DNA from 3 places in the Paenibacillus guangzhouensis genome. Region 3 is predicted to be linked to each of the others. Evidence: riboswitches for the same ligand, from Rfam matches in the RefSeq annotation. Region 3 holds a riboswitch; each other region holds the start of a gene.

Evidence for each region. A riboswitch is a leader RNA that binds a small molecule or an ion and turns the genes downstream of it on or off. The one in region 3 is predicted to bind cobalamin.
Region 1: it holds a riboswitch for cobalamin, as region 3 does, so the genes downstream of both, nrdI (class Ib ribonucleoside-diphosphate reductase assembly flavoprotein NrdI) here and GCU39_RS10645 (S-layer homology domain-containing protein) in region 3, are expected to answer to the same signal.
Region 2: it holds a riboswitch for cobalamin, as region 3 does, so the genes downstream of both, GCU39_RS18820 (ABC transporter substrate-binding protein) here and GCU39_RS10645 (S-layer homology domain-containing protein) in region 3, are expected to answer to the same signal.

What each region holds. Positions count from the first base shown of each region.
Region 1 is NZ_CP045293.1:6,177,732-6,184,810, reverse strand. Features, by position in the region: gene nrdE (class 1b ribonucleoside-diphosphate reductase subunit alpha) at 1-2,034, opposite strand, end outside; gene nrdI (class Ib ribonucleoside-diphosphate reductase assembly flavoprotein NrdI) at 2,021-2,380, opposite strand; cobalamin riboswitch at 2,507-2,716, opposite strand; gene GCU39_RS27800 (glycoside-pentoside-hexuronide (GPH):cation symporter) at 2,965-4,323, opposite strand; gene GCU39_RS27795 (GH39 family glycosyl hydrolase) at 4,559-7,057, opposite strand.
Region 2 is NZ_CP045293.1:4,178,499-4,185,577, reverse strand. Features, by position in the region: gene GCU39_RS18840 (ABC transporter permease) at 1-868, opposite strand, end outside; gene GCU39_RS18835 (ABC transporter ATP-binding protein) at 843-1,607, opposite strand; gene GCU39_RS18830 (sensor histidine kinase) at 1,619-2,602, opposite strand; gene GCU39_RS18825 (response regulator transcription factor) at 2,632-3,336, opposite strand; cobalamin riboswitch at 3,508-3,708, shown strand; gene GCU39_RS18820 (ABC transporter substrate-binding protein) at 3,872-4,876, shown strand; gene GCU39_RS18815 (FecCD family ABC transporter permease) at 4,876-5,922, shown strand; gene GCU39_RS18810 (ABC transporter ATP-binding protein) at 5,919-6,722, shown strand; gene cobT (nicotinate-nucleotide--dimethylbenzimidazole phosphoribosyltransferase) at 6,770-7,079, shown strand, end outside.
Region 3 is NZ_CP045293.1:2,399,894-2,406,972, forward strand. Features, by position in the region: gene GCU39_RS10645 (S-layer homology domain-containing protein) at 1-5,140, opposite strand, end outside; cobalamin riboswitch at 5,310-5,506, opposite strand; gene metE (5-methyltetrahydropteroyltriglutamate--homocysteine S-methyltransferase) at 5,614-7,079, opposite strand, start outside.

The DNA.
Region 1 (7,079 bases), 3.1 Mb from region 3:
GTAATAGAGCGACTTCAAGCCTTTGCGTGCCGCATAGAGATAGTATCTTGCCAGCTCACGGGTCGTGACGTTGCTGTTCACGTGAAGAACGGTTGAAATCCCTTGGTCGACGTGCTGCTGAATTTCAGAGATCAAATCGATGACCTTGAATTGGTCCATTTGATACGCCGATTTATAGTAGAAATAGTTATCCTTCGCCAAGTACGGCATTGGGTAGTAAGTCGTTGAGTTCGCGTACGTCCGCGTCTCGATATGCTCAACAATCGGCATGACGCTTGATGTTGCATTTTGAATATATGAAATACTTTGCGTTGGCGCAATCGCCAAGCGGTATGCATGGTACAAGCCATGTGCTTGAACTTTAGCCTTGAGTGCTGTCCAATCTTCTGGCGATGGAATCTCCATGCCTGCGAACAGCTTCAGCACTTTCTCCGATGATGGACGGAAATCCGTCTCTTCGTATCTTGTGAAGTAATTCCCGTTCGCATATTCCGACTTGTCAAAATCACGGAACGTCTCGCCGCGATCGCGGGCGATTTCCATACTTTTCTCGAGCGAGTAGTAGTTCATCATCATGAAGAACGCGCTAGCGAATTCCTTCGCATCATTGCTGTCATACGCAATTTTGTTCTTCGCAAGGTAACCGTTCAGGTTCATCGCGCCGAGACCCACCGAGTGCATCTCGTCGTTTGCTTTGCGTACCCCTGGCGCATTCGGAATGCTCGTCATGTCGCTAACGGCCGTCAATGCTTCAATTCCTTCATGAACGGATTCTTTGATTTTCCCGTGTTCCATAACGTTCACGATATTTAACGATGCTAAGTTACAGCTAATATCGCGGCGGATCACATCTCCCTCGCCATAGTTGCCGATTTCGGATGTCTCTTGCAGCTGGAAGATCTCCGTACAGAGGTTCGACATCTTCACGGAACCGATACCTTTGAGGGCATGAGCTTCATTCGCATTGGTCTTATTCATGATGTACGGATATCCGGACTCGAGCTGGATCATGCCGATCTTCACGAGCATATCACGTGCGCTCATGATGACCTTCTTCTTCACCTTATCGTTCGCAAGCAATTCATCATACATCTGATCCAAATCCATGTCATCCAAATGTACGCCGTATTCTTTGTAGACCGAATAAGGAGCGAAGACATGCAATGGTTGGTTCTCTTCTGCCAAACGGTAGAATTTGTCCGGTACGATCAGACCGATCGAAAGTGTCTTAATCCGCAATTTCTCATCCGCGTTGATCTTCTTACAGTCGAGGAACTCCACAACGTCCCAGCCGAAAATATTATAGTATCCTGCGCCGGAGCCTTTACGCTGACCCATTTGGTCCGCATAGGAGAATGCATCCTCCATCAGCTTCAGAACAGGCATGATTCCTTTTGCCGCGCCTTCTACGCCTTTAATCGCCTCTCCGCGTCCGCGAAGCTTCGATAAGTTCACTGCAACACCGCCACCGATCTTCGATAGCTGCATGCACGTGCCAAGCACATAGTTAATGGAGTTAAGCGCATCGTCCATCTCAAGCAGGAAGCACGATACCATCTCCCCACGGCGTTTCTTACCGGAGTTCAGGAAGGTTGGTGTTGCAGGCTGAACGCGTTGCTCCATCATCGCTACCGCAAGACGTTTCGCTTTGTCGAAATCGCCATCCCCTAAGTGAAGAGATACCATCGATACGCGATCGGAGTACTGCTCTAGATATTGCTTGTGGTCATTACTCTTCAAGGCGTAATCCAGATAAAATTTAGAAGCTGCCATATAGGACTGGAATTCGAATCCTGAAGCTCTTGTTAGTTCAAAGATTTCCTCGACCTGGGCAGCCGTATATTTCTCATATACATTCTCGTAGTATTCGTGCTCAATCATATAGTTAACTTGCTCTTGGATCGTATCGAACCGCAAGCTCTTACTTGCTACCTCTTCCATAAATGCTGTTACCGCCTCATGGTCGCGATCCAAACGGAAAAATCCGTCCGCGTCACGAAGCATCAATTGGTTATTTAACTCAATATGCCGCAATGCTGTTCACTCCTTCTACAAAACGTTGCACATCATTTGTCGTGCCCGATAGTTCAAACTTCGAAATGACTGGTACATCATACATCATCGCAATCGTATCCGCGCTCTTCGCAAAGCTCGTTCCCCAGTTACGGTTCCCGCTCGCCGATACGCCTTTCATTAACGATCCGTTCTTCTGCAAGAAAGATTGTACCTTCTCTGGAATTTGACCGAACCCTGTCGTGTACGTAATCAGAACAAATGGCTCATCCATCTGTGTCTGCTCGTCAATCTCCACAGTTTTCATATTCAATTTATGTACGAATCTTCTTACATTCCCGGTCTTAGAATCATATGCGATGACCATTTCGTAACTCAGTCCTCTCTCTTATACTCACAAAAAAAAGCGCATTTGGCGCAAACAGCCAAACGCACCTTAACGGTTGGTTCACTCATTAAGACGACGCTAGCACGTTCCTATCTCCGTAGGCATGACATGTGCAAATGACAGGCAGGTCTCCTGGCTCAAGAATCATCGTGATTGCCGCCTTCCCAATTTGTACGATTTGTACTAATCAGTGGCTCTCTAGCAACCGCTCCTCTATTACAGTGGCGGGACCGCGCCGGATTTTAACCGGTCTTCCCTATTAATCTTTGCACTCTAACACTAGAGGTGCAAAAAACCTGTACATCACGATATGTAGTTGTGCTTAATCAATTTACATCAATATATTGTGCTTGTCAATACAATAACATGCCTATATTTCGGGTTGGAAAGGGATACAATCGGCGTAAAATAAGGGTTTTATATCATTAAAAATTTTGTTTTCTAAAATTTATTTTAGATTTCATAGATTTCTTCTTGTCCATATCTAGTGGCACGAATTTCGTCACAACACAAAAACCGCTGCCGAATTGGCAACGGTTCTCGCTCTCGATTCACGTTCGAGATTAAGCCTGTATTGTCGTACCGCCTTGGCGTTTCAGATCCAGATCACGGATCATCTGCTTCTCCACGCGATCGATCTTGTAGAACATGAATAGGATGATCGAGATCGTGAAGCAGATCAGCGGCAGCCAGACGAAGTTGAATTGAATGGATGCAAGCGCCGAGCTGGATTGCTCTTGATTCGGCACATAGTGCCCAATATTTAGAATCCACGCGGCAAGCGCACCGCCGATCCCCATCCCGAACTTCACGCCGAATGCACTTGCTGCGGTTAATAGACCTTGCGCACGTATGCCGGATTTCCATTCGCCGTAATCAACGGTATCTGCGAGCATCGCAAATAGAATACCAGCCGCAAATCCCAATCCAATATTCCCAATGACAATGGCTGCAACAATTAACGGAATAGAGAACATACTCGCCGCGATAAACGCGATAAGCTGTCCCACTGCCCCAATGATAAATCCTAGTACAGCAGTCTTCGTCTTTCCAAGGCGCTTCGTTAGCACAGGTGCAACGGCAATCCCGACCAGCAGCATAATATTAAGTCCATTAACTAATGGGATCAGATCCTCGCGAGCGAAGTTATATTTGAAGAAATAAATGGCGGACTGACCTTTTCCTGTCATGGCTAGCCACAAAAATACGTTAATCACAAGCAGCAGCCACCATGGCGTATTGCCTTTAATCGCCTTGATTCCTTCCTTAAACGGCACGGCCTGATTGCCATTCGCCGTCTGCACGCGTTCACGTGTATTAGCGAACGTAATGAAGAACATGACGACCGCAAGCGATGCGAAGAGGATCATCGTCAGCATGAAGCCTCTCTGCTGGTTGCCCCCACCAAAGGCCGCAACGAGCGGCAGCGCACCGATACTAACAATTAATCCACCGATTTGCCCGAAGATCATCCGAACGGAATTGACGACAGTACGCTCTTGAGAGTTGCTCGTCAAACTTGGCAAAAGGGACGTCAGCGGCAAGTTAATTGCGGCATACAGAATACCCAATGCAATATACGTCACGTATGCATAGATTAGTTTTCCCGAATCGCTGAAATCCGGTGTCATGAACGTTAACACCGCGACGACTGCAAATGGGATGGCGAGCCATAAGAAGTAGGGTCTCGATTTACCCCATTTTGTATTCGTACGGTCGATCAGCACCCCGATAATCGGACTGTCAAAAGCATCGATCACCCGTGCAACCAGGAACAACGTTCCGACCGCAGCGACATTTAATCCATAGACATCCGTGTAGAAAAACATGAGATATAGCGTGATCATTTGAAATATCAAATTTGATCCTGTATCGCCTAATCCATAACTAATACGCTCTTTCCATGAAACTTCTGGCTTCATGAAGATCCCTCCAACGATCAATTTGTGTAGCTATCCGCTCGTGCTGTATGGTTGGCCCCCCACCATGTAAGCCCTTACATTTTGAATTATATTAAATTTTAACGGGGGCAACTTTCCGATTCTTAATCTAAACCATGTCAATTTTTCTGCTTATCCAAGACCGCTAGGAACCGCTTACATCGAATCACAAAAAAAGACACCTTCGAAACGCATCGAAAATGTCTTTTCTTCTCCATCAAAAATGTCGCAGCGGCCGCAGCTCATAGAACCGAACCTCATGCGGACTTAACGTATATTTAAATCGCGCCGCTGACTCATGAATCTCAATTGTCTTATATTCTTGCCAAGGCGCAGCCTTTTGGTTCAAATAGTCGACCATCCCGGGCGTCAATTCGGCCGGTGCTCCCATCGCCAGCCACGTGTCGTAGGCGCTTCCATGCTCCCGATTGATATGCATGCTGTGAAGCTCATAGGTCCCCGGCGGGATGTCCTCGCAGGTGAAGCTCATCTCTAGATCATTCATATCTTGGAAGACATGATATCGATTCAGCGAATCGATGCCCAGCGCGTCCTGCATCTCATAAAGCTTGTCATAATGGCAATAATGGTACAGGAGCAATTGATAGCAGTGCCCCCGCTGCGTCAGGCAATAACCTTTTCCACGATCCCGTAACTGGTCGCCCAGCTGACTCAGCATCTGGTAGACGTAATAGCCCGGCTTCTTGATGCCATTATTCGTAATTAGCCCCAGCCCCCCATGGAACGTCTCACGTGGCGGCGGCAGCTCTTCCAGATGATCGGTAAGGGTCCAATAGGCCAAACCTGTTATGTCCTCATTCTCAACAATATTCTTCGCGATGTAGGCTGCTTTGAAGACAGTATCATTCGTCAGATCCCGATGATCTCCCGTTGCATTCCATTCGGTAATATAAATCTCTGGCATCTTGATCTTCTCTTGCTGGAACTTCTTCTTCAGCAACGTCATCGTCTCGGCCAGATAGTCGTTCGCCCTGCTGGTCGGCAGCCATGTCACTTCTCCGTTCTCACCAAGCACCCCTGACGGATAACTGTGGAAAGAGAAGAAGTCCGGCATGCAATCCTGACTGCGGCAAAAAGCCCAGTACGACGACAGCCACTCTTCTTGGTAAATCGTATCCGAAAGGATTTCAGGACCTCCGAACTTCAAATCGGGACTAATCCGCTTCACCGTACGATAGGTTGCTTCATACATCGCCAAATAATCTTCCATCGTATCTTTCCAGAACAAGAAGAGATCCGGTTCATTCCAGCATGTATATTTCCAAGTGCGAAGCGTCTCCAGGCCGTAGCGATGCTCGCAATGTATCATGAATTGACGAATCAGCTCTGCCCATTGATTCAAATCCTTCGGCTTGCTCACGTTACTCTTCTTATAGAAGATGCCCTGCTCACCGCTCGCCAAGTCTCTTGGCATAAATCCAAACTCAATATACGGCTTAAGCCCGATCCCCTGCAAAAAATCGAATAGCTGGTCCACATAGAAAAAATTATAGATGGGGTTCCCCTGCGTATCCTCACGATAGACCATCATCTCATCATCGAATATGCCATGAAACCGAATATATTCGAAATTCAACAGAGACTGCATCGATCGTACATGCTGCTGTACCTCGTGATAGAGCCCTTCCTTTGCTTTGCCGATCGTACAGATTTTCTGCCAATAAGGCTTAAGCGGTTTGGCATTCCCCGTCAACTGAAGGTGGATTTCCTGCGTCACCACACCCTTATCCGACGTTCGATCGACCCGCGACAGGTTTCGATCCGGCAAATATTTGAACAACGCGCCATAAGCGTTCTCGCGATCAAATTCCAGATAAGACGAAATTTTCTGTCCCGTGGTCACTTTCCGTTCCCTATGATGTTCATCCTGCAGCTCTTTCCGGTATTGGTTCGGCGTCATATTATAGACGTCCTTGAACGCCTTGTGGAAAGACTTCAAATTCGGAAACCCATGATCCATCGCAATCTGCGTAATTGAATAATCGGTATAGGCGATATCCTTCACCGCGTGGTTCAGCCTGATCGTGTTCACATATTTCGTGAACGACTGCCCCATATGCTTCTGGAAAAAATTCGACAAATACGGCACGGACAAATATTCCTGCGATGCAAGCTCATTCAAATTGAGCGGCTTCATATAATTTTCTTGAATATAATTGGCGATCCGCAGCATCCGATCCATGTGCTTTGGGCTAATCTTGCCGCTGTCTTCGCTCTCTCCTTCTTTGAATTTCCAGATGAGCAAATAGAGGAGCTGGAATAACAGCGACTTCATCTTGAGCTCATAGCCGTAGCCTTCCTTGTTATAGACCCACATCATCTCGGCCAGCAGCATCCGCACCTCATTGAATCGCTCCTGCTCCTCCGGTTCATACATGAACGATTTCAGATGGAACGATAGCGAATCCGCATGTTCGAAGTGATCGCTTAGAAAAGAAATTGGAATTTGCAGTACAAGCAATAAATTATCTTCGTCGGCAATGATGGAATGAATCTCATTACTATTGATAAGGATCATATCTTCTTCATGGAGTGTATATTTCTTGCGCTGAATGTACATATCAACATTGCCCTTCAGCACGAAGAACAGCTCCAAGCTGTCGTGCCAATGGTCATGGACATATTTCGCGCGATGAAGAAAAATATTAATCTTTAATTTAGCATCCAGCGGGATGCTCTCATAAATATAATCCACTCGGATCACCTCATCGCTTCTC
Region 2 (7,079 bases), 1.8 Mb from region 3:
GGCAAGTAATGGACCATAAAATGGTGAGCAAGTAGAACATCAGCCCGTTCTCGCGAATGCGGAGCTCCGTCTCCGATAATTTGAGCAGGTTCGTCTTGCTCCAATATAACGGACGGATCTTCTTCATCCACCGCATCACGATCGGAAGGACATGTCTGAACAAGCCATACAAGCCGAGATGAATAATCATAAACGCGATGAAAAACGCCCCTACATCTTTTCGAAAAACCTGCGCGTAACTCCAGATCAAGCAGCATAACGCAACGATCGCGAAGAAATAGGAGGATCTGCGAAATCGCATCTTTTTACGACGAACCGTTAACAGCTCCATCAGCGGTTGTCGACCGATGAACAGATAGGACAACGGCGATATGAAGATGAAGAGAATACCGTACGTAATCACCGTCGTTTCGAGCGCGGCGATTGGAAAATAGAACGTCATCGAGCTGCCACCAACGGCAAGCGATGCGATGATCAGGAATAATTTCAGGAAGACAAGTCCTGTGACAATCCCCGTAATAATCGAACCGATGCCAATGATGGAGAATTCCAAGAACAACATGAATCGCAGCTGCCTTTTCGTCATTCCGAGGACGGTCAGAATGCCGAATTGCTGGCTTCGCGCTTGAACGAAGACGGCCGTGGAGTAGAGAATGAAGATGAACGAGAAAAATACGATCGAGCTTGCCCCGAGTGTCATGCCACCGAATACGAGATCATTAACCGTGCTCGATTGAATTTTGGGATGTAGGCTAAATGCAACGTATAGGAAGAAGATCATCACGGCGAAGGCGCTGCTGAAGAAATAAGCTGCATATTTCCTCGCCTGCCGCTTGACGTTATTAAACGCGAATTGTAGAAAATTCATTCGCGTCCCCTCCTAGAAGCGCGATCGCATTGATGATCTTCTGATAGAAGGCCGAACGATTCTGCCCCTGAACAATCTCATTATAGAGCCTTCCGTCTTTAATAAAGATGACCCGGTGGCAATAGCTTGCCGCGATCGGATCATGGGTTACCATCATCATTGTGGTGCGGTCGGTCTCATTAATATGCTGCAGCGTCTCCATCACACGTCTGGAGGCTTTGGAATCCAGGTTCCCGGTCGGTTCATCAGCGAGCAGGAGGGATGGGCGGTGAATAATCGCGCGTGCGATCGCGGCACGCTGCTGCTGCCCCCGCGATACTTCAAAAATGCTGTTATCTCGAATATCTTTGATCCCAAGCTTCTGAATAATGCTGCTTAGCCGCTCTTCCATTTCAGAGACGCGCACGCCATCAAGCGTTAGCGGGAGAATGATGTTCTCTCCGATGGTTAACGTATCGATGAGATGGAATTCTTGAAAGACGAACCCGAGCTGCTGTCTTCGAAAAGCGGCAAGCTTGTTCTTGCGCAGCTTATACGGATTGCTGCCGTTAATGAGAATTTGGCCAGATGACGGCATATCAATCGTCGAGATGACATTCAGGAGGGTGGTCTTCCCGCTGCCGGATGGTCCCATAATGCCGACGAATTCACCTTCGCGGATCGTTAAGCTGAGGTCGGTCAATGCCCGGAACGCCTTGCGTCCGCTGTACACTTTGTTGATATTACGAACTTGAAGCATGTCCACGTGCCTCACTCCTTTCGCCGGAAATCATGGTCTTCGGTTGTATTGGTGAAATAAATCCGTACGCTCGTGCCTACGCCTTGCTCGGATGAGATGGTAATTCGATGGCCGAGACGGCTGCAGATTTCATGGACGAGATATAAGCCCATGCCGGTGGAAGCGGCATATTGTCGCCCGTTTTCCCCGGTAAAATACGGCTCGAATACGCGATCCACATCATGTGCGGGAATGCCGATGCCGAAATCGCGCACCTCGACGACCGTCTCCTCCTCTTCCATGTACGTGCTGATCTCAATGGAGCGGCTCTTGCCTGCGGAATATTTGACGGCATTATTCAAAATTTGGCTGAAGACAAAGCCAAGCCACTTCTCATCGGAGAGCACCACTTGATGCGCTTCGATCTCGATTTTCGGGAAAACTTGGCTGCGAATGAACAATCGTTTATTTTGCTTCACGAATTGCCCGAATAGCTGAGCGAGATCGACCTCTTCAATATAGAAATCATGTTCGAAGCTATCCAGCCTCGCCATATACAATACGGTCTCCAACCCTTTAGCCAGCCGGTCCGTCTCTTCCCGTATGCTGTCAAAAATCGGCTCATCTTCATCTTGAATCGTCATATGGATGACTGAGAGCGGCGTCTTCATATCATGCACCCATTGATTCATAAACGTGACATGGCGATTCATCCGATTCTCTGCGTGATGCAGCTCTTGCTGCGTCAGACGGAACTGGTCTACGAGCAGGTCCTGCAGGGCCTGTTCAATCGGTGTGAATCTTCTGCTCTTCGAGGTAAAGATCGGCTCCATCGACGCTTCCGGATTTGATAATCTGGCATAGAATCCCCGCTTGGTCACATATTGATAGACGAGGAAGACCAGCAAGAGAAAAAGGCTGATGATGAAGACATAACTAATGGTTGATAATGCCGAGCCGTCATTAAAAGCATAGACGATAGAAGTCATGACGATTTGAATTCCGAGTACAATCATTAGTGGGATATGATCACGAAGGAACAGCCTCATGAGGAGACATCCGCCCAGGTTACTTTCAGGCGATAGCCCGCCCCCCGAACTGTCTCAATTGCATCTTCGATGCCCAGATCCTTCAGCTTCTTGCGAAGGCGCGTGACATATACATTGAGCGTATTTTCGTCGACGAAGTGGTTCTCGTCCCATAGCTTCTCCAGAATTCGATCGCGGCTTACGACGCGCGGATAGCGTTCAACGAGGATTTCCAGCAATAGCGATTCTTTGCGCAGCAGCTCCATACTCTGATCCGCTAAGGAGACTTCAAGCCGTTCAGGCAGCAGGGTAAGGCCGTGGAGACTCAAGGAACGTTCCGAAGCCTTTGGCGCGTAACTTCCATAGGCACGGCGCAGGTGGCTGGCGATTTTGGCCATGACAATCTCATAATCGAACGGCTTCGTAATATAGTCATCGGCACCATGCTCCAGCGCCATGACTTGTTCCATTTTCCCTTCTCTAGCTGAGATGAAGAGGATCGGGCAGGTCGAGATTTGACGGATTTGGCGGCACCAGTAGAATCCATCGAATTTCGGCAAATTAACATCGAGCAGGACGAGATTGGGTTCAATTTGGGTGAATTGATCTGCGATACGGTCGAAATCATCCGCGACGACAGCTTCATAGCCGTACTTTTCTAGCTGCTCCTTGAGCAAGGTGTGTATTTTGGGATCGTCTTCTACAATCATGATTCTATCCATGAGAGCATTCCTCTCTTTCTATAACAGGTTCGATATTCATTAGTTATGATGATAAAGATTTCCTCTTCGAAATTCAAATCGCGACCCCACAAAAACGCGACTTATTTAGTTGTAAGGTGGGGGCTTTTCCCCTATAATAACTAGGTGGAAGGCTGAAAGGCATAGCCTGAATTGAATAGGAAATTTATAGGTCCTGATCGGTGCGAGAAGCGTATCGATTGGGTTAAAAGGGAATCCGGTGCAAATCCGGGACGGTCCCGCCACTGTAATCTGGGGATGACCTCAATGGCCACTGTTCTATCAAAAGGAATGGGAAGGCGAGGGCATGAAAGACCCATAAGTCAGGAGACCTGCCTATGGATACGAATGACAAACCTTCGAGGAAAGGGTTGCGCTCAGTTGGAAGAGGTATGGCATACAATCTGCGTACATACCGTTTGTTCCGAAATTGACGTACCCCGGGTCCTTCTAGGATCTGGGGTTTTCTCTGTTCAAGCGTTCAGCATGAATCAAGAAAAAGGGGAGAGAGACAAGGATGAAGATTTGGAAAGGGTTATCAACGTGGGCGCTCATTCTCGCACTCGTAGTTAGTATCGCGGCTTGCGGTTCGAAGGGTACGGAGGATGCAGCGAAGCAAGGAGCTCAGACAGAACACAGCAATCATGAGCAGAAGGACACAGCTGAAACATCAGACCTCAAGACGAAGTATCCGCTGACGATTAAGGATGCGACAGGCGAGGAATTTACATTTGAGAAAGCACCTGAGAAGATCGTATCGGTGTCGCCAGCAGAGACCGAGTCCCTCTTCGCACTTGGATTGGATCAACAAATCGTTGGTGTATCGGACTATGACGATTACCCGGCAGCAGCGAGCTCAAAGCCAAAAATGGGCAGTATTACGCAGCCGAATGAAGAAGCGGTGATTGGTGCCAATGCGGATATCGTCTTCACGGGTATTTCGATGAAAGAAGAATCCGTGAAAAAGCTTCGTGATCTGGGCATTAAAATTTTCAAAGTTGAGCCGAAGACACTTGAAGATATTATGAAAAATATCGAAGTATATGGTCAAATTACCGACCGCCAAGCAGAAGCGAAAAAAGTGATCGATAAAATGAAAGCAGACCGCGATTCGGTTGTTGAAGCCGTGAAGAATGTCGCTGCAGATCAGAAGAAGAAAGTATACATTGAATTCTCCCCAGGCTGGACGGTCGGTAAAGGTGAATTCATGGATGAACTGATCTCCATCGCCAGCGGTGTGAACGTGGCATCCGACGTACAAGGCTGGGTACAGATTAATGAAGAGAATATTATTCATTCGAATCCGAATGTCATTCTATTCGCGAACGATGCCAAAGATTATGAGACGGGCAAACCGATTAAAGATATCATTCTAGGTCGCAGCGGCTGGGATCAAATCGATGCAATTAAGAATAATCAAGTGATTGGCGTGGATGGCAACTTGCTTAGCAGACCGGGCCCGCGTCTAACCGAAGGTTTGATCGCGATGGCGAAGGCGATCTATCCGGATTTGGTGAAATAATGAACCGAACAGGATTGCTGTGGGGAGGGGGAGGAATACTCCTCCTCCTTTTTACGATTTGCGTCTCGGCTACCATTGGCTCAGTGCATATTCCGCTGCAGCAAATTCCAGCCATTCTGCTGCATCAGATCCCATGGTTCCAAGATATGATTCCGAAGACATGGCCCTCTTCCTATGATCAGATCTTATTGAAGGTGAGGATTCCTCGCATCGCGATTGGCGTATTGGTAGGGGCTTGTCTGTCCCTATCCGGTGCGGCATTTCAGGGTGTTCTCCGTAATCCGCTTGCGGATCCTTACACGCTTGGCGTATCTTCCGGCGCTTCCGTTGGCGCGGCGTTTATGATCTATTTTGGCATCCAATACTCGCTTGTTGGCCAGTGGTCGGTCCCGATCGTCGCTTTCACGACAGGTGTTCTAACGTTATGGGTTGTCATGCGGCTTGCGCAGGATGAAGGCAAAATTCCAACGGAACGGCTTATCCTCGCTGGTGTCGTCATGCAGGCGTTTCTGGGGGCGTTCGTGTCCTTGCTTGTCGCATTATCGGATAAGACGATTAATGAGATTATGTTCTGGCTCATGGGCAGCCTATCCCTGCGCGGATGGGCATATACTGCAGTGCTCGGACCTTATTTGGCGATTGGCTTTATCATTGTAATGAGTTACGCAAGGACGATGAACATTCTCGCACTCGGAGAACGCGAGGCAGCGCATTTGGGAATTCGCGTGGATCGTACGAAAATGATCATCTTATTAACTGCGACCTTCATGACCGCTGCAGCCGTATCCGTATCGGGGGTGATCGGCTTCGTGGGCTTGATCGTTCCGCATATGATTCGATTGCTGGTCGGTTCGAACTATCGACTGATCGTTCCTCTATCCGCGATCGGCGGAGGAATCTATATGGTCATTGCAGATACCCTGGCCCGGTCCGTCCTAGCACCGACGGAAATTCCGCTCGGTGTGGTTACCGCATTTATCGGCGCGCCGTTCTTCGCCTATCTGCTGCACCGTAACAAAAAAACGCGAAGGGGTCGATTCTCATGATCCGAGTCGAACATGTAGATAAGCATTATGGGGCTGCGAAGGTGCTGCAGGATATTCATTTTGAAGTTGAGCCTGGAACCTGCCTTGGCATTATCGGTCCGAATGGAAGCGGGAAATCAACGCTGCTGCAGTGTATATCCGGGGTAGAGCCGACATCAGCGGGTGAGATTGTTATCCGCAACAAGTCTTTATCGGCGTATTCGCGGAAAGCCCTGTCCCAGCATCTAGCCGTGCTGCAGCAGGAATCGCTGCCGCCTGTCGGATATTCGGTGCAGGAGGTGCTGGAGATGGGGCGGTTCCCATTCCAGAATTGGCTTGGCCAAGATCAGACGGACGCATCGACGCTCATTGGCGGCATCGCAGAGCAATTGAACCTCGCACAGCTGTTGGATCGGCCCCTTCATGAACTCAGCGGGGGACAACGGCAGCGTGTCGCCCTCGGCAAAGTGATGGTGCAGCAACCCGAAATTCTGCTGCTGGATGAACCAACGACGTATTTGGATATTCGGTATCAGCTGCAATTCATGGATTATGTGCGAAAGTGGCAGCGTGAATGCGGATTAACGATCATCGCCGTCCTTCATGATCTGAACTTAGCGGCGCAATATTGTGATCAATTGCTGGTGCTGCATGGCGGCAGACAGGTTGCCATCGGCGAACCGAGTGAAATCTTAAGCCGGGAGCGTGTCCATGAAGTCTTCGGCACGGAACCGATTATTATTCCGCATCCCGTGAATGGGGCGCCGCAAATCTTGCTTCAACCGGAATCCCATGAGACACTAGGAAGTGAAAACAAATAGAAGTTTAATGACATTCGTGAAAACATACACAGATTGGAGCTATCATGATGAAAGAACGATTGGAACAACTCATTGCCCATATTGAACCGTTAGATGGACAGTTGGTGGAGGATGCGTTGCAGCATCTGGATCAATTGACGAAGCCGCCAGGCAGCCTAGGCAAACTGGAACAGATTGCAGCACAGGTTGCCGGCATTACAGGTGAACTGCATCCTGCATTTGCGAAGAAAGCCGTCATTGTCATGGCAGGCGATCATGGGGTGTGCGAAGAGGGCATTAGTGCATTCCCTGCCGAAGTGACGCCGCAGATGGTCTACAACTTCTTAAACGGCGGTGCCGCTGTGAACGTATTGGCGC
Region 3 (7,079 bases):
CGACCAAGGCATACATCGCCTGATCGGTTGCCATCGGATCGACTTCGCCCGGCTTGGCGCCACCATTATCCACGCCGCCCGGCTTCACGTGATAGAACCCACCGCTCTCTGCCGCGAAGCTAAGCAGCGCATCGACAACGGATTTGCCGCTCTTCACGAATCTCGCATCCGTATGCGGGTTGATGCCTAGTCCCGTTAAGGCAACGATGACTTGCGCGCTGCTCTCGGAGTTCGCCGACGCCCAGCTCGCATATCCGCCATCGACCGTCTGTGCTTGCGATAACCACGTAATCGCGCGATCGACAGCCGCTTTGACCTCTTGATTCGTTGCATAGTACGGCGTTAAGCCTTGAATCGCCATGGATGTAATGTCCGGATCCGGCGTCGTCGCCTTCTCGCCTAAGGCCCAACCGCCGCCTGCGATTTCTCTTTTCAGGATGAAATCGATCAGCAGCTCTCTGGTCGTCTGCGTCTTCACGCTAGGAACAACCGGGATATCGTAAGATTTGCTGTCCAGCGCGATCAATGCGAAAATCGGACCGTTAATCCCTTGCTTGATCAGCGTATTGTAGTCTGCAAGCCATTCGCGAAGATTGTATCCGGCGACCTGGTCTACGTTTTTGCCGATGGCCGTTAAGCCAAGGATAACGCGATCATATTCCGTATATTTGACGGCATGCAATTTGCCAGTTTGCTCTTTCATGATCTTCTCGACATTCGCATAGTACTTAGCATAATAGGCATCAGGAACAGAGATCCCCGAGCGTGCCAGACCGAATACCGTCCAATCGCCGCCAAGCGTACCGATCACCGGATCGGTGATCGTCTTCTGCATGAATGCTGCCGTTTTGCTGATTTGCTGCTTCACTTGATCTTTTAACGATGGCGAAGCATCCTGCACAGGCTTCGTCGTCTGTTCAGGTTTCGGTTGCGAGGTTACTGCATGATCTTTTTTGTATTGATAGGAACGCATCGCGACCACAGTCGCCATCTCGCGCGTCACTTGGCCAGCTGGTTCGAACCGATTATTGGCACCAGTTATGACGCCGTGAGCAATCACGGCTTGAACCTCTGCTTTTGCCCAAGTAGATACTTGAGCGAGGTCTTGCAGGGCAACCGATTGGTCGGCAGCTTGAAGGCCTAGTGATTTGTATAAAATGACTGCCATTTGTTCACGGGTCAGCTTGTCATTCGGACGGAACTGATTCCCATCCCCTTTGATGAACCCGGCTTGATAAGCCGCATTGACGTATGGATAGAACCAATCGGTTATCTTGACGTCTTTGAAGGCGATAGCCTGATCGGACGTTGGTTCGAGTCCTAGCACAAGAGCCAGCATTTTCGCGAACTCTGCTCTAGTCACTGTCGCTTGCGGGTTGAATTGCCCTTCACTGCCGCTGACGAAATGATTCCGGCTTGCTTCACGGATCGCTTCGGCGGCCCAAGGCGAGATCGACTTCGCATCCGAATATAACTGCTCTAACGATAATGGCTGCTCCGTGTTCAACGTATCCACGGTGTAGCTAACGAATTGCGTGAAATGATTCGTCCGGATGACGATATCATTATCTTTGGTGTATGCATACGTGATTTGAGCTTTGCCTTTCGCCGCTTCGATGCCTTTGCTCTCGGACTCGTAGATCGAAATTGGCGTGAACGCGTTGCCTTCGATATACCCCACAAATTGTCCTTTTGCGCCTTTGAGCACGAGCGTAAGCGTACGATCGAATTGTACGGATGCCTTGGCATTTCCCATCACGAAAGCATGAATCAGCTTCGCTTGCTTGCGGCTCTCGCTGCTTAGCGTTGCCTGTACGAGCTTCTGTACGGCAGCATCGCCCGTATCGACCGGCGTGAGCACTTCGACGAGCGGATCTCCGGATTTCAGTACCGTTCCTTTATCGATCGTGAGTGTCGTATTGCCTTTGACAGCGGTGATCGACGGCAAGTTGTCCTGTACATTCGCCAGATTGAGGATCACTTTCGGGCTTGCTTTCGGGATATTGATTGTCACTTTATCCAAGCTGCGCATTTCTTTCGTCACGTTCAAGATATAATCTTGCTTACCATCAGCTGGAACCGTGATTACCGGGTTTTTATTGGATGCATCCAGTGTTGGCGTCACGCTACCTGCAGGCGGCGGTGGTACGTTCGGTTGAGGGTCTTCTGGTATTTTCCAACCCAGATCCTTGCCAAGATCCGTTGTATAACGCCATTCTAGCTTATCACCATCCTTTAGAACGTAAAGGCTAGCGCCATAGTTCGGGTAAGTACCATTGACATTGTACATCCAACCACTACCACTGCCGTGGTCAAATTCGCCGTCTCCTGCGATGGATTGAACGTAGATGCTATTGTATTGGCTATTCCAAGTTGATCTATAATCGATACCTCGACGATCCAGTTCACGCTGCAGAACCGTCCACGCCGTATCCCCCGCCTGCAGGTCAATGCTAGTCTGAGGGATCACGTAGCCTTTCTTGATCGTTAACTTATCAACGGATAACGTCACATGCTTCGTTGGCTTCGGCGTCGTGCCTCCATCGCCTGGGTTTGTTACTGTACTTGTCGCGTAGACAACGAAATCAGTAAAATGCTTCGTCTTCACGATAAGATCGTTCCCACGATCATAAGCGAAGACATCTTTGCCACTCTTCTTACCTTCAGATTCACTGCTGTACTTGTCGATAGCGTTAGGTACGCCGTTCTGAATGAACGATGCATCCTTACCTTTCATACCGGCAAACGTCAATGTGACGTGCTGATCGAATGCGACCTGTGCAGCTCCACCGATCGTCACCGCTTGGTTGATTTGCTCCAACTTCTTCTCTTTTGGAACGAGCGAAGTGATCTTATTCTTCAAATCTGTATTGGCTGCATCCAACGCTGTCATCAATTCGATGGCCGATGCATCGCCGTCTGTTACCTTCGTTCCCTTCGGAATCGTTAACGATACATTACCTTTCACGGCTTGAATGCCTGGCAGATTGCCGTCAGAGGAAAGGTTCAATTGCGTTTTGGACGGCGTATTGCTTGGGATCTCAATGCTGATATCCTTCGCTGCATCTTCTTTCGAAATGTTGACGATGTAATTGTTGTACCCCGTCGGAATAACAACTTTAGGTTGATCCCCGCCTGGAATCAGTACTTCAATATCGTCCGGTGCATCCGGAGTTTCTTTGGTCACATCAGTCATGTCATATAAGCGATTTTGGCCTTTCATGAATCGATCATAAGCCGCGAGGGCGTATGAACCTTGATCAGTTGCCATGCCATCGGCTTTCGGAGGGTTGCCTGATACCGGTTTGGTATGCATAAACCCTCCGTCAGGTAGAGCAAATGATAATAAAGCTTCCATTGCCGAGTGACCGTTCTTGATGAATCTTCGGTCAGTACTTGCATCTATGCCAATGGATGATAAAGCAGTAACCACTTGAGACAGGCTTTCACTGCTAGTGCTACCCCAAGCTGTATAACTGCCTTCATTATTTTGCTGTATCGATAACCAGTTGACTGCTCGATCTACAGCTGATTTAACTTTTTCTTGCGTAACATAGTATGGTGCAAGGGCTTGAATCGTCATGCTTGTAATGTCTACATCTGGCTTTGAACCTAATCCCCATCCGCCTGCATTACTTGTGTTCACATTCGCTTCTTTACTCAAAATATTTCCGATGAGATTATTTCTTGTAGTCTGTATTTTACCTGCCTTCGCGGTTGGTATGGCATAATTTCTAGTGTCTAAGGCGATCAGTGCAAACACTGGTCCATTGATGCCTTGTTTATTCACGACATAGTCGTAATCAGACAATCCTTGTGTTAGATCAATGCCGCCGACATTCTTAGGATTTTTGCCAATCGAAGCAAGAGCTATTATTACTCTTGAGTTTTCCGTGCTTTTTGAAGGATCCAATATACCGTTATTTGCTGCGGCTAGTTGTTTGACCTTTTCTACCACATTATTGTAGTAATATGCATAATAACCATCCGGTACAGGATAATTCCCTCGTGCCAGTGAAAGGACTGACCATTCCCCATTCAGCGTCCCAAATTGAGGTTTTGATACTTTGTTAAGAATATAATTAAGATTTTTATCCAGTTGTTCTTTAGGCGTATTCGTATTAACAGGTGCTGGCTTATATGTAATCTTAAAAGTTTTTTCACTCGAATTTGATTTGTCGTCTGTTGCCTTGATCGAAACGGTATTCTCTCCTAATTGCAGCGAAAGATTATATTTGCCATTCTCGACCGAGACAAGTTTCCCATTAAACGTAACCACTGGTGTAATCGCATTGGCTTTGTAATCGGTAGCAATCACGTTAAAGCTTAGTTCAGGTTGGTTTACTTCCTGTTTATCTTGCAATCCGTTAACGGTGATGCGAGGATTCATGGACTTCGTCAACTCAGTGAGCGTACTATCGACGCTAAATTGCGGACTCTCCATGGTGCGAAGCACGGTATAAGCTTGATCATATGCGGATCTTACCGCAGGGTTTGAGAGAATTGAACCCTTTTGCGGGTCACTGTTAATGTCCCCGATAGCCGCAGTTAAAGCGTCTTTGTTCGCCGGTTGAATGTAGGCCGGATTCGAATCGCTTCGTCGCCCAAGATCTGCCCCACTTCCGTATAACGTGAATTGCGTACGTATAACATCTCCATCATGTGGCTCATATTGTGAAAATCCAACATTCAGGAATTGGTTGTTTACTTGATACATCCAGCCTGACATAGGAGTATAATCTTTCTCTCCCAGCCAGTCACTGTCCATCTTCGTTCCGATATTTAAACCATTTAAATGAATTTGATCTAAAATATACTGCGGAACATCTATACCATAGGTAGAATCTTGAACACTGGATAGATAGAAACTGTCTTTAATTCTACCTTGATAATCAATATTATCTTCCCCCAGCACGCGCGTGAGCACCGTGGCTCCATTCTCGCCCGCATAGAAAGGCACTTTGACCGGCTCACGGTAGTACCCTTGCCCAAGGGTGAACTTCTCCACCGACACCGTGACATAGCCATTCGGCGATACATCAGTCCCCGCCGCGAATACGTTGATTCCATTTGTAAAGAATACCGTAAATAACATGCTGAACAAGAGCAGCCATGTCATCCACTTATTATTTTGTCGCATTGTCTTGCTTCCCTTCCTTCAACAGAAATCTAATCATGCTTACGATTGCTAGAGAGGCATTTGCCCCTATACAGCAACAAAACCTCTTAACGGGTAGCGTTAAGAGGTTTACTCAAATAAACAGCTTGAATAAGCGTTCAAGAAACACCCCCTATCGCTCGTAGAGTTCATGGTGTATCAAGACAGGCAGGTCTTCTGACTCGAGTATCATTGCCCTTGCTTCCTTCCCGGTTAACCCAGTGGATTCTAGCAAGAACTCCTCTCTTACAGCGGCGGGACCGTGTGGGATTTGCACCCAACTTCCCTTTTAAGCAATGCATGGTTACAGATCTCTACCAACATTGCACCTGAATTTGATATTCGATTATATGATGATTATGATAGCTAATTATTTCATATTTGTCATTGCAAAATTTTATACCCGTACGTCAAAAAAAAGACAGGCCGCGAGCGGCCTGTCTCCTCATCCGATCCTATGCGGAATATTTCTCTCTAGCGATTTGCGTAGCTTCGACCATGTTGCGAAGTGATGCAACCGTCTCTTCGAGCCCGCGTGTCTTCAAACCGCAGTCCGGGTTGATCCAGAACAGTTGCGGATTCAAAACGCGGAGCGCACGATCGATCATGCCTGTCATTTCTTCCACTTCCGGTACCCGAGGGCTATGGATGTCATATACGCCGAGACCGATACCAAGCTCATACGTGTTCTCTTCGAAGCTATGAATCAGCTCGCCATGGCTGCGCGAAGTCTCAATCGAGATGACGTCCGCATCCATCGCTTCAATCGAATCGATCATGTCATGGAATTCACAGTAGCACATATGCGTGTGGATTTGCGTCGTCTCTTGCACCGTGCATGTGGTCATGCGGAATGCTTTGACAGCCCAGTCGAGGTATGTCGCTTGATCTTGTTCCTTGAGCGGTAAGCCTTCACGAACGGCTGGTTCATCCACCTGAATCATGCCGATGCCTGCTTGTTCCAGTGATTCTACTTCTTGTCTTAAAGCATACGCCAGCTGATATGCGATCTGCTCGCGGGTAATATCTTCACGAACGAATGACCAGTTCATGATCGTAATCGGACCGGTAAGCATCCCTTTGACCGGACGCGTGGTCTTCGATTGTGCATATTTTGTCTCTTCGACCGTCATCGGCTCGACAAAAGCCACATCCCCGAAAATAACCGGCGGCTTCACGCAGCGTGATCCATACGACTGCACCCATCCATATTGCGTGAAGGCAAACCCGGCCAGCTTCTCCCCGAAGAACTCCACCATATCCGTACGCTCGAATTCCCCATGTACAAGAACGTCCAATCCAATCTCTTCCTGCAACTTGACCCAGATATCGATTTGATCCCGAATGAAGCTTTCGTATTGCTCAGGCGACCATTCTCCTTTACGCCAGAGCTGACGCGCCTTGCGGACTTCAGCCGATTGCGGGAAGCTCCCGATCGTCGTCGTTGGCAGAATCGGCAATTGCCACTTGTCCTGCTGCGCGATATGGCGTTCCGCGAATGGGCGGCTGCGCTGCGGCTGCTGTGCGCTGATCGCAGCAACGGTCTGCTGCACGTCTTTACGATTCCGTTCATTCGATTGTTTCAGACCGAGCAGCGCCGCATCACATTGAGCAAGCGCATCTTCAATGCTCGTACCACCGGACACAATTCCTTTCGTGAGTAGAACAATCTCGTCCAGCTTCTCATCGGCAAAGGCAAGGGCTTCCTTCAGTTCAGGCAAGAGTTTCGCTTCATTCGCTACGGTCACTGGAACATGCAGCAGACTGCAGGAGGACTGCACGAGGATACGATCTTCCGAGACGATCTTCGACAACACTTCGAGTAGACCCAGCTTCTCACGCAAATCTGCTCTCCAGATACCGCGGCCGTCAATAACCCCTGCACCCAGGAATTTGTCCGCCGGGAATCCGATGTCCTGGA